Regions from separate parts of the Vreelandella neptunia genome, predicted to be linked through region 3. Evidence: predicted binding sites of a transcription regulator. Region 3 holds the regulator's gene; each other region holds the start of a gene.
What was found. The regulator sigma-54, encoded in region 3, starts transcription at its own class of promoters, with help from an activator protein. The targets are predictions, from matches to a motif close to TGGCACNNNNNTTGCTNT.
Positions count from the first base shown of each region.

Region 1: the regulator sigma-54 is predicted to act here: its motif matches at 1,266-1,283, upstream of urtA (urea ABC transporter substrate-binding protein).
Region 2: the regulator sigma-54 is predicted to act here: its motif matches at 1,584-1,601, upstream of SR894_RS20870 (P-II family nitrogen regulator).
Region 4: the regulator sigma-54 is predicted to act here: its motif matches at 1,315-1,332, upstream of SR894_RS20790 (amino acid ABC transporter substrate-binding protein).

Region 1 is NZ_CP140255.1:4,476,524-4,479,634, reverse strand. It holds gene SR894_RS20640 (tripartite tricarboxylate transporter permease) at 1-915, shown strand, start outside; gene urtA (urea ABC transporter substrate-binding protein) at 1,384-2,745, shown strand; gene urtB (urea ABC transporter permease subunit UrtB) at 2,838-3,111, shown strand, end outside.
Region 2 is NZ_CP140255.1:4,525,346-4,528,456, reverse strand. It holds gene SR894_RS20880 (TonB-dependent receptor) at 1-813, opposite strand, end outside; gene SR894_RS20875 (accessory factor UbiK family protein) at 953-1,321, opposite strand; gene SR894_RS20870 (P-II family nitrogen regulator) at 1,677-2,015, shown strand; gene SR894_RS20865 (ammonium transporter) at 2,061-3,111, shown strand, end outside.
Region 3 is NZ_CP140255.1:1,605,987-1,609,097, reverse strand. It holds gene lptB (LPS export ABC transporter ATP-binding protein) at 1-673, shown strand, start outside; gene SR894_RS07315 (RNA polymerase factor sigma-54) at 803-2,218, shown strand; gene hpf (ribosome hibernation-promoting factor, HPF/YfiA family) at 2,316-2,624, shown strand; gene SR894_RS07305 (PTS sugar transporter subunit IIA) at 2,629-3,099, shown strand.
Region 4 is NZ_CP140255.1:4,509,050-4,512,160, forward strand. It holds gene hemE (uroporphyrinogen decarboxylase) at 1-291, shown strand, start outside; gene speE (polyamine aminopropyltransferase) at 291-1,157, shown strand; gene SR894_RS20790 (amino acid ABC transporter substrate-binding protein) at 1,416-2,441, shown strand; gene SR894_RS20795 (amino acid ABC transporter permease) at 2,543-3,111, shown strand, end outside.

The sequences.
Region 1 (3,111 bases), 2.1 Mb from region 3:
GTGGACTTCATCATTGCTATCGTCGGTCTGTTTGCCATTTCTGAACTGCTGTTTTTCATTGAGGAGCGGGCAGGTGGTGGTAAGGAAAAGATGAAGGTCAATAAGCTTTCGCTCTCTTGGAAAGATATCCGCGATATTCTACCCACCAGTTTCCGTGGCGGGGTGCTGGGTTTTGTCGCCGGTGTGCTACCGGGTGCCGGTGCTTCGTTGGGTAGCTTTATCAGCTATACCCTTGAAAAACGTGTGTTGGGTAAGAAAGGCTATTTTGGACAAGGTGATCCGCGCGGTGTGGCGGCGCCTGAAGCGGGTAACAATGGTGCGTCCAGCGGTGCTTTAGTCCCTATGTTGACGCTAGGCGTGCCGGGTAGTGGTACCACGGCGGTGCTGCTGGCGCTGTTGATTTCATTGAATATCACACCAGGACCTTTGATGTTCACCCAGAATGCCGACATCGTCTGGGGCGTGATCGCGGCGCTGCTGATCGGTAACTTTTTGCTGCTGATTCTAAACATTCCGTTGGTGGGCATCTTCGTCAAGCTGCTGTCCGTACCGCCGATGTACCTACTGCCGATCGTCACGATGATCGCTTTCGTGGGTATCTACTCGATCAGTAACACCATCTTTGACCTCTACTTCATGGTGGCCTTTGGAGTGGGTGGTTACGTCCTGCGTAAGCTTGAGATTCCGCTGGTGCCAGTGATTCTTGGCTTGTTGCTGGGGCCTGAGATGGAGAAGAACCTTCGCCATGCCATGGATATCTCCGATGGCGACTGGATGATCCTATGGGACAGCGGTCTGGCTATCGGCCTTTGGGTCTTTGCTGGGTTGGGCTTGATCTTGCCTTATATCTTGGGTCCCCTTTTGCGACGCGGGATGAAGGCAACCCCCAATTCAGGTTCGCCTGAAAGCGATTAATACCCGAATAGATCAATCACAATCACCTGGGCGTCGACGAAAGTCGACGCCCCTTTTTTATAGGCAACATCTATAGAAGAAGTCCAAGGCTTCTGTTATCTGCTCTTTCTTACCTATTTTTTTAACTAATAATAAAGAATGGCTTTGTAGTCAATAAGTAACTAATGCGTTAATGCTCTGTATTTCAAAAGTTCAAGTTCTTAGTTGGTGCACTGTCTTTTATTGGTGCATTGTGAGGGTGCTTTAGCTGCGTTCTTGCGCTTTATTTTGGTGCATACGGTGAGTGTTGAGATTTTCTGTTGATTATTAAGTGGCTGATTAAATAGCTATAAAGCAACTTTGTGTCAATCTGGCGCACCCCTTGCAGGTGTTAATGGCTAGTGGACGTATTGGGGGAGCTAACACAACAGCCCCAAGCGCGAAGCCAACCATCAAGCCCCAATCATAAGGGGTGCAAGGAGATTAACAATGAACACTCTCAAACGCTCGACACACCCTCGCCCCTTCCTTTCAAGTGGCCGTTTCGCGACCGCTTTACTCACCGCTGCCATCATGAGTGCCAGCACCCAGGCCATCGCCCAGGACGACGACCCGATCAAAGTCGGTATCCTGCACTCCCTCTCCGGCACCATGGCGATTAGTGAAACGGTGCTTAAAGACACCGTCGAAATGCTTATCGAGCAACAGAACGAAGCCGGTGGTTTACTGGGCCGTCAGTTAGAAGCCGTGGTGGTTGACCCGGCGTCTAACTGGCCGCTGTTTGCCGAACGCGCCCGGGAGCTGCTGGATCAGGAAGAAGTGGACGTTATTTTCGGCAACTGGACGTCGGTTTCGCGTAAATCCGTACTGCCCGTCGTAGAGGAGCTCAACGGCCTGCTGTTCTATCCGGTGCAGTATGAAGGCGAAGAATCCTCTGAAAACGTCTTTTACACCGGCGCGGCGCCTAACCAGCAGGCGATTCCTGCGGTTGAATACCTTATCAACGAAGTCGGTATCGAGCGCTTTGCGCTGGTGGGTACCGACTATGTCTACCCGCGCACCACTAACCGTATCCTCGAAGCGTTCCTCAAAGATGAGCACGGCATCGCGGATGAGGACATCATGGTCAACTACACGCCGTTCGGTCACTCCGATTGGCAGAACATCGTGGCCGAAATTCGCCGTTTCGGTGAAGAGGGTAAACCCACTGCGGTGATCTCGACCGTGAACGGCGACGCCAACGTACCGTTCTACACCGAGCTTTCCAACCAGGGCATCGATGCGGCCGATATTCCGGTCATCGCCTTCTCGGTGGGTGAGCAGGAACTGACCGGTATCGATACCGGCCCGCTGGTGGGCCACTTGGCTGCCTGGAACTACTTCATGAGCGTCGATAACGATGACAACTACGACTTTATCGATGCCTGGATCGAGTACACCGGCGACGATATGGCCGTCACTAACGACCCAATGGAAGCGCACTACATTGGCTTCAACATGTGGGCCGAAGCGGTTCGCAAAGCGGGCACCACGGATGTCGATACCGTTAAAGACGCCATTATCGGTGTGACGGTGCCTAACCTCTCCGGCGGCTATGCGGCGATGATGCCCAACCACCACATCACCAAGCCGGTGCTGATCGGTGAGATCCAGGACAACGGCCAGTTCGATATCGTTTGGCAGACGCCGTCTACCGTGGCCGGCGACGCCTGGTCTGACTACCTGCCTGGCTCCCGTGACCTGATTGCCGATTGGCGTAAGCCGATGGAGTGCGGCAACTTCAACGTCGTGAACGGCTCGTGCGGTGGTAGTACCGCAGTAGAAGAAGCCGAAGCGGCACTCGCTGAGTAACGAATAACACCCCTTGCCGCGCCGCGGTTCGATGGTTGGCGCGGCAAGGAGCACGCTATCTTTCCCTCTTAGATAACCAAAGGAAGAACCCCATGAGGCGTTTCCTTTCCTTGGCGATGCTCTGTTTCCTGCTGTTGGGTACCACCTTCACCGCACAGGCACAATCAACAGATGCCGCCAGCAGTTCCACTAATGATGCCACCGCGCTTGAGCTGTTAAAGGCGCTGGACGTTGAGTCTTATAGCGCCAAAGGTGAAGCCATCACCGCTATTTTACAAAGCGATGACGAGCGCGCCCGTGATTGGCTGCAAGCCCTTTTGGATGGCCGCTTGCAGCGCACTGAAGACGGCCGCTTTGTATTAGTGT
Region 2 (3,111 bases), 2.0 Mb from region 3:
ATCGGTCAAACTAAAAGAGAGATTGCCCAAAACATCAATGCTGCGATTGTCCTGCAGGTCGGTCTGGGCGATATCGGGGAATATTTCCTGGCCGCTGCCGTCATAGTGGCGGCCGTTGTCACCAATGGCGGTACCCAGATAGCCTTGAACCCGCTCATTGCCGCCGCTGATCGATTGTGACAGACGCCGATCCATATCATCGCTGTTATTGAAGCCAGAGGTGATGCCAGCTTCGGTACGCCAGTTCAGGCCTTCTTCACCTTTGCGGGTAATGATATTGATCAAGCCCCCCGTCGCACCGCCGCCATACAGGCTGCTGGCGCCGGAAAGCACCTCCACGCGCTCAATATTGAAGGGATCAATGGCATCGAACTGTCGGGAAAGCCCCCGGGAACTGTTTAGCGACACACCATCGATGAGCACCTGCACGCCCCGGCCACGCATGTTTTGCCCATAATTGGTGCGCCCTTGAGGCGCTAGATCCAGCCCCGGCACCAGATGCCCCAATGCTGTCTTTAGGTCTGCACCATTGCGGGTCTGCTGTTGCAGCATCTCTTTATCAATGACCCATACAGCACCCGGAATCTGGCTGATCTGGCTGGGGGTACGCGACCCTACGACCACCATGGTGTCGTCGGCGCTGGCGCTAGACGAAGTACCAGAGGCAGTGTTTTGGGCGGAAACGCCGTTGGAGAAGCTCAGTAACAGACCTGTGCCAATAAGACTCGATAGTGAAACAAACGACGGCGAAGAAAACGGCTTTGTAAAAGGCAGCTTTGCAAAAGACAGCTTTGATAATGACGGGGCGTGCATAGTGAACAATCCGCAGACGGTAAGGAAATCAAAGGCGGAGAGTATCACCACGAAAAACAAAGTCAACGATAGTGATTCGTATTTATTTTGAGGCGTGTGCAGCAATAGGCCATCGCCCTATTGCTGCTGCTAATGAAGCTTAAACGTTATCGGGTTTGTTCTTCTCTTCTTCTGCATCTGATTCCGGCTCATGCGGCTCTGGAACCGGTGGAGCTTCTGCTTCTAATGGCGTGGCCGTTGTTGGCGTGGGCATTGTTGAAGCAGAGGCCTCAACGGCGGCTTCAAGGCTAGCGACTTGACGCTCCAATGCCTCTACCCGTGAACGGGTGCGCTGTAGTACGTCCATTAAAATGTCGAAATCCTCCCGTGAGACAAGCTCCAGGCGGTCAAAGGCGCCACGCACGACTTGCTGCACGCCCTTCTGAATATCTTCCGGCGCCTGGGAGGCGTTTTGTAAACGGTCGCCAATCTGCTGGGCCAGTCGGCTGATGCGGTCTTGAGGCGCCATAGCTGCTCTCTCCTAATAACTCGCTAAATGAACATATTTAAAAGTGCTTACCGGTAAGGATACGCAACAGTTGGCGAATTCGCATGTATCGCGTGATTTTACTGCTTACGCATGGTTTGCATCGAAACAGAGCAGGCAACTTTTGCTTACGCTCTTTTTTGGTGCAATAGCGGTGGCATGGCATTGGATTTCCTCGGATTTAGCCCTGAAGACCACTATGGGTGGCGGCTAATCAACTGACTTATAAGTAAAAAAAGACAGCTGGCACAGTATGCGCATTATCAGTTCAGGTGCTTATTCTGGCGGCTGTGCCGCTACCAATCTAGCAGGACTTATCCAGCAGGGGAGATCCGGGATGAAACTCATCACCGCTATCATCAAGCCATTTAAGCTCGACGACGTTCGTGAGGCACTGGCCGACAACGGCGTTCAGGGCATTACGGTCACTGAAGTTAAAGGTTTTGGCCGTCAGAAAGGGCATACCGAGCTGTATCGTGGCGCGGAGTACGTGGTCGACTTTCTACCCAAGGTAAAAGTGGAAGTGGCCGTAGATGACGCCCGTTTAGAGAGCGTATTGGATGCGATCTGTAGTGCGGCTAACAGCGGCAAGATCGGTGACGGCAAGGTGTTTGTGACACCGCTTGAAGACGTTATTCGGATTCGGACAGGCGAGCGCGGTGCGGACGCCGTTTAACGCTGCTTTTTCGGATCATTTCTATAGTTCAACGGGGAACTTACAATGAATGAGTTGACTGATCTGAGCTACGCGCTCGATACGTTCTACTTTCTAATTTGCGGTGTGCTCGTCATGTGGATGGCGGCAGGCTTCTCCATGTTAGAAGCGGGCTTGGTACGCTCCAAAAACACCGCTGAGATCCTGACCAAGAATATCGCGCTGTTCGCCATTGCCTGCACCATGTATTTGCTGGTGGGCTACTACATCATGTACTCCAGCAGCGCTGGCGGCTTCCTGCCCAATCTGGGGTTCTTGATTGGCGCTGAAAACAGTGTGGATGCGGTGACTGCGGGCGGCGATGACGCGCCTTACTACTCCATGCGTTCTGACTTCTTCTTCCAGGTCGTGTTCGTGGCAACCGCCATGTCGATTGTGTCGGGTGCCGTGGCTGAGCGTATGAAACTGTGGGCCTTCCTGGCCTTTGCTGTGGTCATGACCGCATTTATCTATCCGGTGTCTGGCTACTGGACTTGGGGTGGCGGCTGGTTGTCTGAAGTGGGCTACTCGGACTATGCGGGTTCAGGCATTGTGCACCTTGCCGGTGCGGCGGCTGCGCTAGCGGGTGTGATCGTGCTCGGCCCACGTAAAGGCAAATACGGTAAAGACGGTTCTATCCACGCTATTCCTGGTGCCAACATGCCGCTGGCAACGCTGGGTACCTTCATCCTGTGGATGGGTTGGTTCGGTTTCAACGGCGGCTCTGAGCTCAAGCTGGCGGCTGTCGATTCTGCAAACAATGTGGCGCAAGTATTTGTAAACACTAACGCTGCTGCTGCGGGTGGTGTGATTGCCGCCTTGATCCTGGCCAAACTGTGGTTCCGCAAAGCGGATCTGACCATGGCGTTGAACGGTGCACTGGCAGGTTTGGTCGCCATTACTGCTGATCCACTCTCCCCGACTGCGCTGGGTGCCACTATTATTGGTGCCGTTGGCGGCATCATCGTAGTAGCTGCCATCGTTACCCTCGATAAACTGAAGTTGGATGATCCGGTCGGCGCGATCTCGGTTCACGGCGTTGTGGGTATCTGGGGCGTGCTGGCAGTACCGTTGACTA
Region 3 (3,111 bases):
GGTTAAAGACATCAATTTGGAAATCTGCCAAGGCAGCGTCGTTGGGCTCCTGGGCCCCAATGGCGCGGGTAAAACCACCTCATTCTATATGATCGTTGGGCTAGTCAAGTCCGACGCTGGCAAGGTGGGTATCGACGATGTGGATTTAACCCGCGCCCCCATGCACGAGCGCGCAGCGGCGGGAATTGGCTATCTACCTCAAGAGGCATCTATTTTCCGCAAACTCTCGGTTGCCGATAATATTATGGCGATACTCGAGACCCGCAAAGAGCTTAGTCGCAGCGACCGCGAACAGCGCCTGGAAGCGCTACTCGAAGACTTCCATATTACCCATATCCGCGACAACCTGGGCATGAGCCTTTCAGGGGGCGAGCGCCGGCGTGTAGAAATCGCCCGTTCGCTAGCCACAGAGCCCGCTTTTATTCTGCTTGATGAGCCTTTTGCGGGCGTTGACCCCATCTCGGTAGGTGATATTAAAAGCATTATTCGTGCGCTTAAACAGCGCCATATCGGCGTGCTGATTACTGATCACAACGTGCGTGAAACCCTGGATATTTGCGATATCGCCTATATCGTCGGCGATGGGCAAATCATCGCCAGTGGCTCGCCGGCTTCGATTCTCACCAATCAAAAAGTAAGGGACGTGTATTTGGGCGCCGATTTTCGTCTGTAACAGTTTCGCCTTCATCGCCCCTAAATAGCGCTTTAAAACAACTTTACTACCAATGGCATGCTTATTGCACTTGCGCCAAGCACTCACTCGCACTAGGGTGGAGCATTCTGATTAACGAGTGGTTCTCAGATGGTCATGAAAGCTTCTCTCCAACTGCGTATCGGCACACAGCTGACCATGACGCCCCAGTTGCAGCAGGCCATTGCGCTGCTGCAACTCTCTACGCTGGATCTTCGTCAAGAAATTCAGCAGGCACTTGATGCCAATCCCATGCTGGAGCAGGAAGATGAATTTAGTGAGCAGGCTGTCAGCGAGCCTAAGGAAGAAGAGTGGTCAGAGAGCATCCCTACTGAGCTCTCGGTAGATAGCGACTGGTCAGATACCTATCAAGATATGGGCAGTCAGGGGGGTAGCAGCAGCGAAGGCCCTGATTTTGAGCGTCAGGCAGCAGGGCAAAGCCTGCATGGCCACCTGCTATGGCAGCTTGCCATGACCGATTTTAGCGCCCGCGAGCAGCTTGTCGCGGAGAGTTTAATCGACGCGCTCGACGCTAACGGCTACCTAACCCAACCGCTCAACGACATCCGTGAAGGCCTGCGCGCCCAGGGCATTGACGGGCTTAGTCAACGCGAAGTGGAAACCATTCTGCTCAAGCTCCAGCAGTTTGAGCCGACCGGCATCTTTGCCCGGGATCTGCGTGAATGCTTGATGCTGCAGCTCGCCGCCCTCCCCGATGATACGCCACTGCTGGTTCCCGCTCGCCGTTTAGTGCGGCAGTTTCTCGAAGCGCTTGGTAAAGACGATATGCGCCTGCTGAAGCGCCGCCTAGGGCTCGACGACGAACAGTTGACCGACGTCATCCTACTGATTCGCAGCCTAGACCCACGGCCAGGCAGCGCTTACGGCGACACCGACGATAGCTATGTTACCCCCGACCTAGTCGTGCGCCACGATAACGAAGGCTGGCACTTAGAACTCAACCCAGAAGCCCTGCCAAGGCTGCGCATTCAGCCGGACTACGCCAGCTTGATTAAGCGAGCGGACAAGAGCCAGGACAATCAGTTTCTCAAAGAACACCTCCAGGAAGCGCGCTGGCTGATCAAAAGCCTCTCTAGCCGAAACGATACGCTGCTGCGTGTGGGTCGCGAAATCATTACCCGCCAGATTGGCTTTTTGGAGCACGGTGAAGAAGCCATGAAGCCATTGATACTGGCCGATATTGCCGAAGCCGTCGAGATGCACGAGTCGACTATTTCACGGGTAACGACGCAAAAATATATCCATACACCTCGAGGCGTGTTTGAACTCAAATACTTTTTCTCAAGCCAGGTGAGCGGTCAAGATGGCGATAGCCATTCCAGCACTGCCATCCGGGCACGTCTCAAGAAACTGATTCAAGAGGAGCCGCCCGGCAAGCCGCTTTCAGATAGTCGCTTAGTGACGCTGTTAGGCGAGGGAGGGATTCAAGTGGCGCGTCGTACGGTGGCGAAATACCGTGAAGCCATGGGCATTCCCTCATCTAGTGAACGGCGCCGTTTGCGCTAACTTCGCTAACGTTTCAGGGAAACTCTCGACAAGGGCTTTGCAACGCGGCAAAAAGGGTTACAATCGAAGTACAGTCCGATGGATAAGGAGCACGTCAATGCAAGTAAATATCACTGGTCATCACGTAGAACTGACTGACGCCTTGCGTGACTATGTCAACGAAAAGCTTGAGCGTGTAGAGCGCCATTACGACAATATAACTACGGTGCAAGTCACCTTATCAGTGGAGAAAGAGCGCCAGCAGGCCGCCTGTACGCTGCACGCAGCAGGTGCTGACTTACATGCGGAAGCCCTAGACAGTGATATGTACGCCGCTATCGACGCGCTAGCGGATAAAATCGACCGTCAACTCGTTAAACACAAGGAAAAAGCACAAGCTCGCGCCCAAGGCGCTGGTGTGCGTTAATTCAATGACGTTGGAAACCATACTCCCCCCGGAACGTGTTCTGTATGACGTACCCGGGGGTAGCAAAAAAAGGGTGCTGGAGTTTTACAGCACCTTTATTGCCCAAAATATCCCCAGCCTGGACAGCCAAGAAGTGTTTAGCCGTTTAATCGGCCGCGAGCGCTTAGGTAGTACGGGTATTGGTAACGGCGTGGCTATTCCCCATGCGCGGAGCCCCCACTGCACCGCCCCTATCGCCGGGTTTTTAAAGCTGGCTGAAGCAATCGATTTCGATGCTATCGACGGCGATCCGGTAGATCTGGTATTTGTCCTGTTGGTACCCGAAGAGGCAGATGACACGCATCTCTCACTACTGGGGCAGGTAGCGACCATCATGAATGATGCGGACACGCGCCAGCAGCTGCGTAAAGCAGCCAGCCAGCGCGAACTGCTCGAGCTGATTACCGCTAAAATTCGCGAGCAATCAGCGACCTAAGGGTCTGAAAGC
Region 4 (3,111 bases), 2.0 Mb from region 3:
ACCGAACTTTCCGACGCCCGTGCTCGAGTTGGACATAAAGTGGCGCTACAAGGCAACCTGGATCCCAACGTATTGTTTGCCCGCCCCTCGGCTATCCGCGCCGAAGTGGCCCGGGTGCTGGAGAGCTACGGCCACGGCCCTGGTCACGTATTTAACCTGGGCCACGGTATCAGCCAATTCACCAACCCCGATAACGTCACCGCCTTTATGGAGGCGCTGCACGAGCTAAGCCCGCAGTATCACCGCGATATTCCGACTCACACCAATGCACAGTATTCAGGAGCCAATTGATGAGCGATTTACGCGACGACCAGTGGTTTACCGAAGTCTTTGACAGCCACGGCAGCGCTTTCTCACTGAAGATCTCTGAAAAACTCTTGGATGTGCAGAGCCAGTACCAGCATCTGGAGGTCTACGCTACCGAGACCTACGGTAACCTAATGGTGCTGGATGGCTGCGTGATGCTGACCGACCGCGACAACTTTCTCTATCACGAGATGATTGCGCATCCGGCGCTGTTTACCCACCAAGAGCCCAAACGGGTGGTGATCATTGGCGGTGGCGACTGCGGCACCTTAAAAGAGGTGCTGCGTCACTCGAGTGTCGAGAAAGTGACCCAAATTGATATCGACGAAGAGGTCACCAAGGCTTCTGAGCGCTTTTTCCCGTCGTTAGTGGAATCGAATAACGATCCCCGCGCCGAGCTGCTGTTCGCCGATGGCGTGAAGTGGGTGGACGATGCACCTGATGAGAGCATCGATGTGCTGATTATCGACTCCACCGACCCGGTTGGGCCCGCTGAAGGGCTGTTTAAAACCGATTTTCTCAAGCGCTGCCACCGTATCTTGAAAAGCGGCGGCGTGATGGTGCAGCAGAGCGAATCACCGCTTTACCACAGTGGCTCGATTATCCGTGAGCTGCGCAACGACATGCTAAAAGCCGGTTTTGACAGCGTTGCCACGCTACCCTTCCCGCAGCCTGTCTATCCCTCAGGCTGGTGGAGCGTGACGTTGGCGGGTAAAGCCACTGACGTAAATGCGTTCCGCGAGCAGGCAGCCGCTAACCACGACCTGCCCCTTGAGTACTACAGCGTTGACGCTCACCGTGGCGCTCTCGCCCTACCGCCATTTATGCGCAAGGCCTTTGCGGCCGAGTAACCCCACGCTTCACACCTGCCTGTATGTTACCGCCCACCTCATCTCGCCCCATAAAGGTGCAAAGCGAGGTGGGCGGTAACCTTTTTTGCACCTAGACCTTCGTCTCGAATTCGTTGAGTAGCGTTGAAAAGCGCTGAATTAGCGCCTGTACCCCTGTTGGCATCTTCCTTGCTAGGTTTAGTGACATGCTGCGGCATGCAGAACTATTTCAGTGACTGAATTTCAATAACCAATTTCAAGAACTTCGAGGGAAACTAAATGTTCAATAAAAAACACCTAGCGCTTCTGGCGTCCGCTGGCTCACTTAGCCTAGCGGGCATGGCGACTGCTCAAGCCGACACCCTGGAAGATACCATTGAGCGTGGCGCCGTTCAGTGTGGTGTGAGCGATGGTTTGCCGGGCTTTTCAGCACCGGATGACGACGGTAACTGGCAGGGCCTGGACGTTGATGTTTGTCGTGCAGTAGCAGCTGCGGTACTGGGTGATGCAGATGCGGTTAACTACATTTCCCTCAACGCCGTTGAACGCTTTACCGCACTACAGTCGGGCGAGGTCGATGTACTGTCACGCAACACCACTTGGACGACTACCCGCGATACAACTCTGGGCCTGAACTTCACCGGCGTTAACTTTTACGACGGCCAAGGCTTCATGGTCGCCCGCGATCTAGGTATCACCGGTGCCGATGAGCTCGACGGTGCCTCTATCTGTATCCAGTCCGGCACTACCACCGAGTTGAACCTGGCCGACTACTTCCGTGCTAACGACATGGAGTTCAACCCGATTGTTTTTGATACTTCTGAGCAAACCGTAGGTGGCTATCAGGCTGGTCGTTGTGACGTGCTAACCTCCGATACATCTCAGTTGGCGGCGCTACGTATACAGCTAGACGATCCCTCTGCCTCGATGATCCTTTCAGACGTTATCTCCAAAGAGCCGCTAGGCCCTGTGGTTCGCCAAGGTGACGATCTATGGTTCAACATCGTGAAATGGTCACTGTTTGCCATGATTAATGCCGAAGAGTACGGCGTCACCAGTGAAAACGCTGAAGAAATGCTTAACTCTGAAGATCCCAACATCGCTCGCCTGCTGGGCCAAGACGGCAACTACGGCGAAGGCATGAACCTTGAAGCAGACTGGGCTTACAACATTATTAGCCAAGTCGGTAACTACGCTGAAAGCTTTGAACGTAACGTGGGTATGGACTCTCCGCTGGAAATTGAGCGCGGTGTCAACGCCCTGTGGAACGACGGTGGCTTCCAGTACGCTCCCCCGATTCGCTAAGCGTCTCGCTTGACCCCGGCCCGCCGCCCTCTACACAGATTTCTGTTTTAAGGGAATGGCGGGCCATTTGATTGACCTTCCGTGTAGCGGAGACGCCACCCATGTCTGTAAGACCCAACATTCGCCCCGCCGGCCACAAGCCGCCGTTTTGGCGAGACCGCGCTAAGCGCGCACTTATTTTTCAGCTCATTTTAGTCGCCGTTGTGGCGGCTTTCCTGATCTATATTATCGGCAATACCCAAGCCAACCTGAACGCCCGCGGCATCACCACTGGCTTCGGCTTCCTGGGCAACACAGCCGGCTTTGGTATTGGTCAAACCTTAATCGAATACTCTTCCCAGAGCACCTACGGCCGCACCTTTGTGATTGGCTTGCTCAATACGCTGCTGGTCGGTGGACTAGGGGTGCTAGCTGCTTCGATTATTGGTTTTATCGTCGGTATCGCACGACTATCGCCCAACTGGCTGATCGCCAAGTTGGCCAACGCTTATATCGAAACCTTTCGTAATATCCCGCTACTGCTGCAAATTTTCTTCTGGTACTTTGCGGTACTGCGTACCTTACCCAGTGCCAGAGAGAGCATGGCGTTTGGCGAAGCCATTTTCCTCAACGTGCGTGGGCTCTACCTGCCTCAACCGCTGTTTGAATCAGGGTTTGGACTGATTCCTGC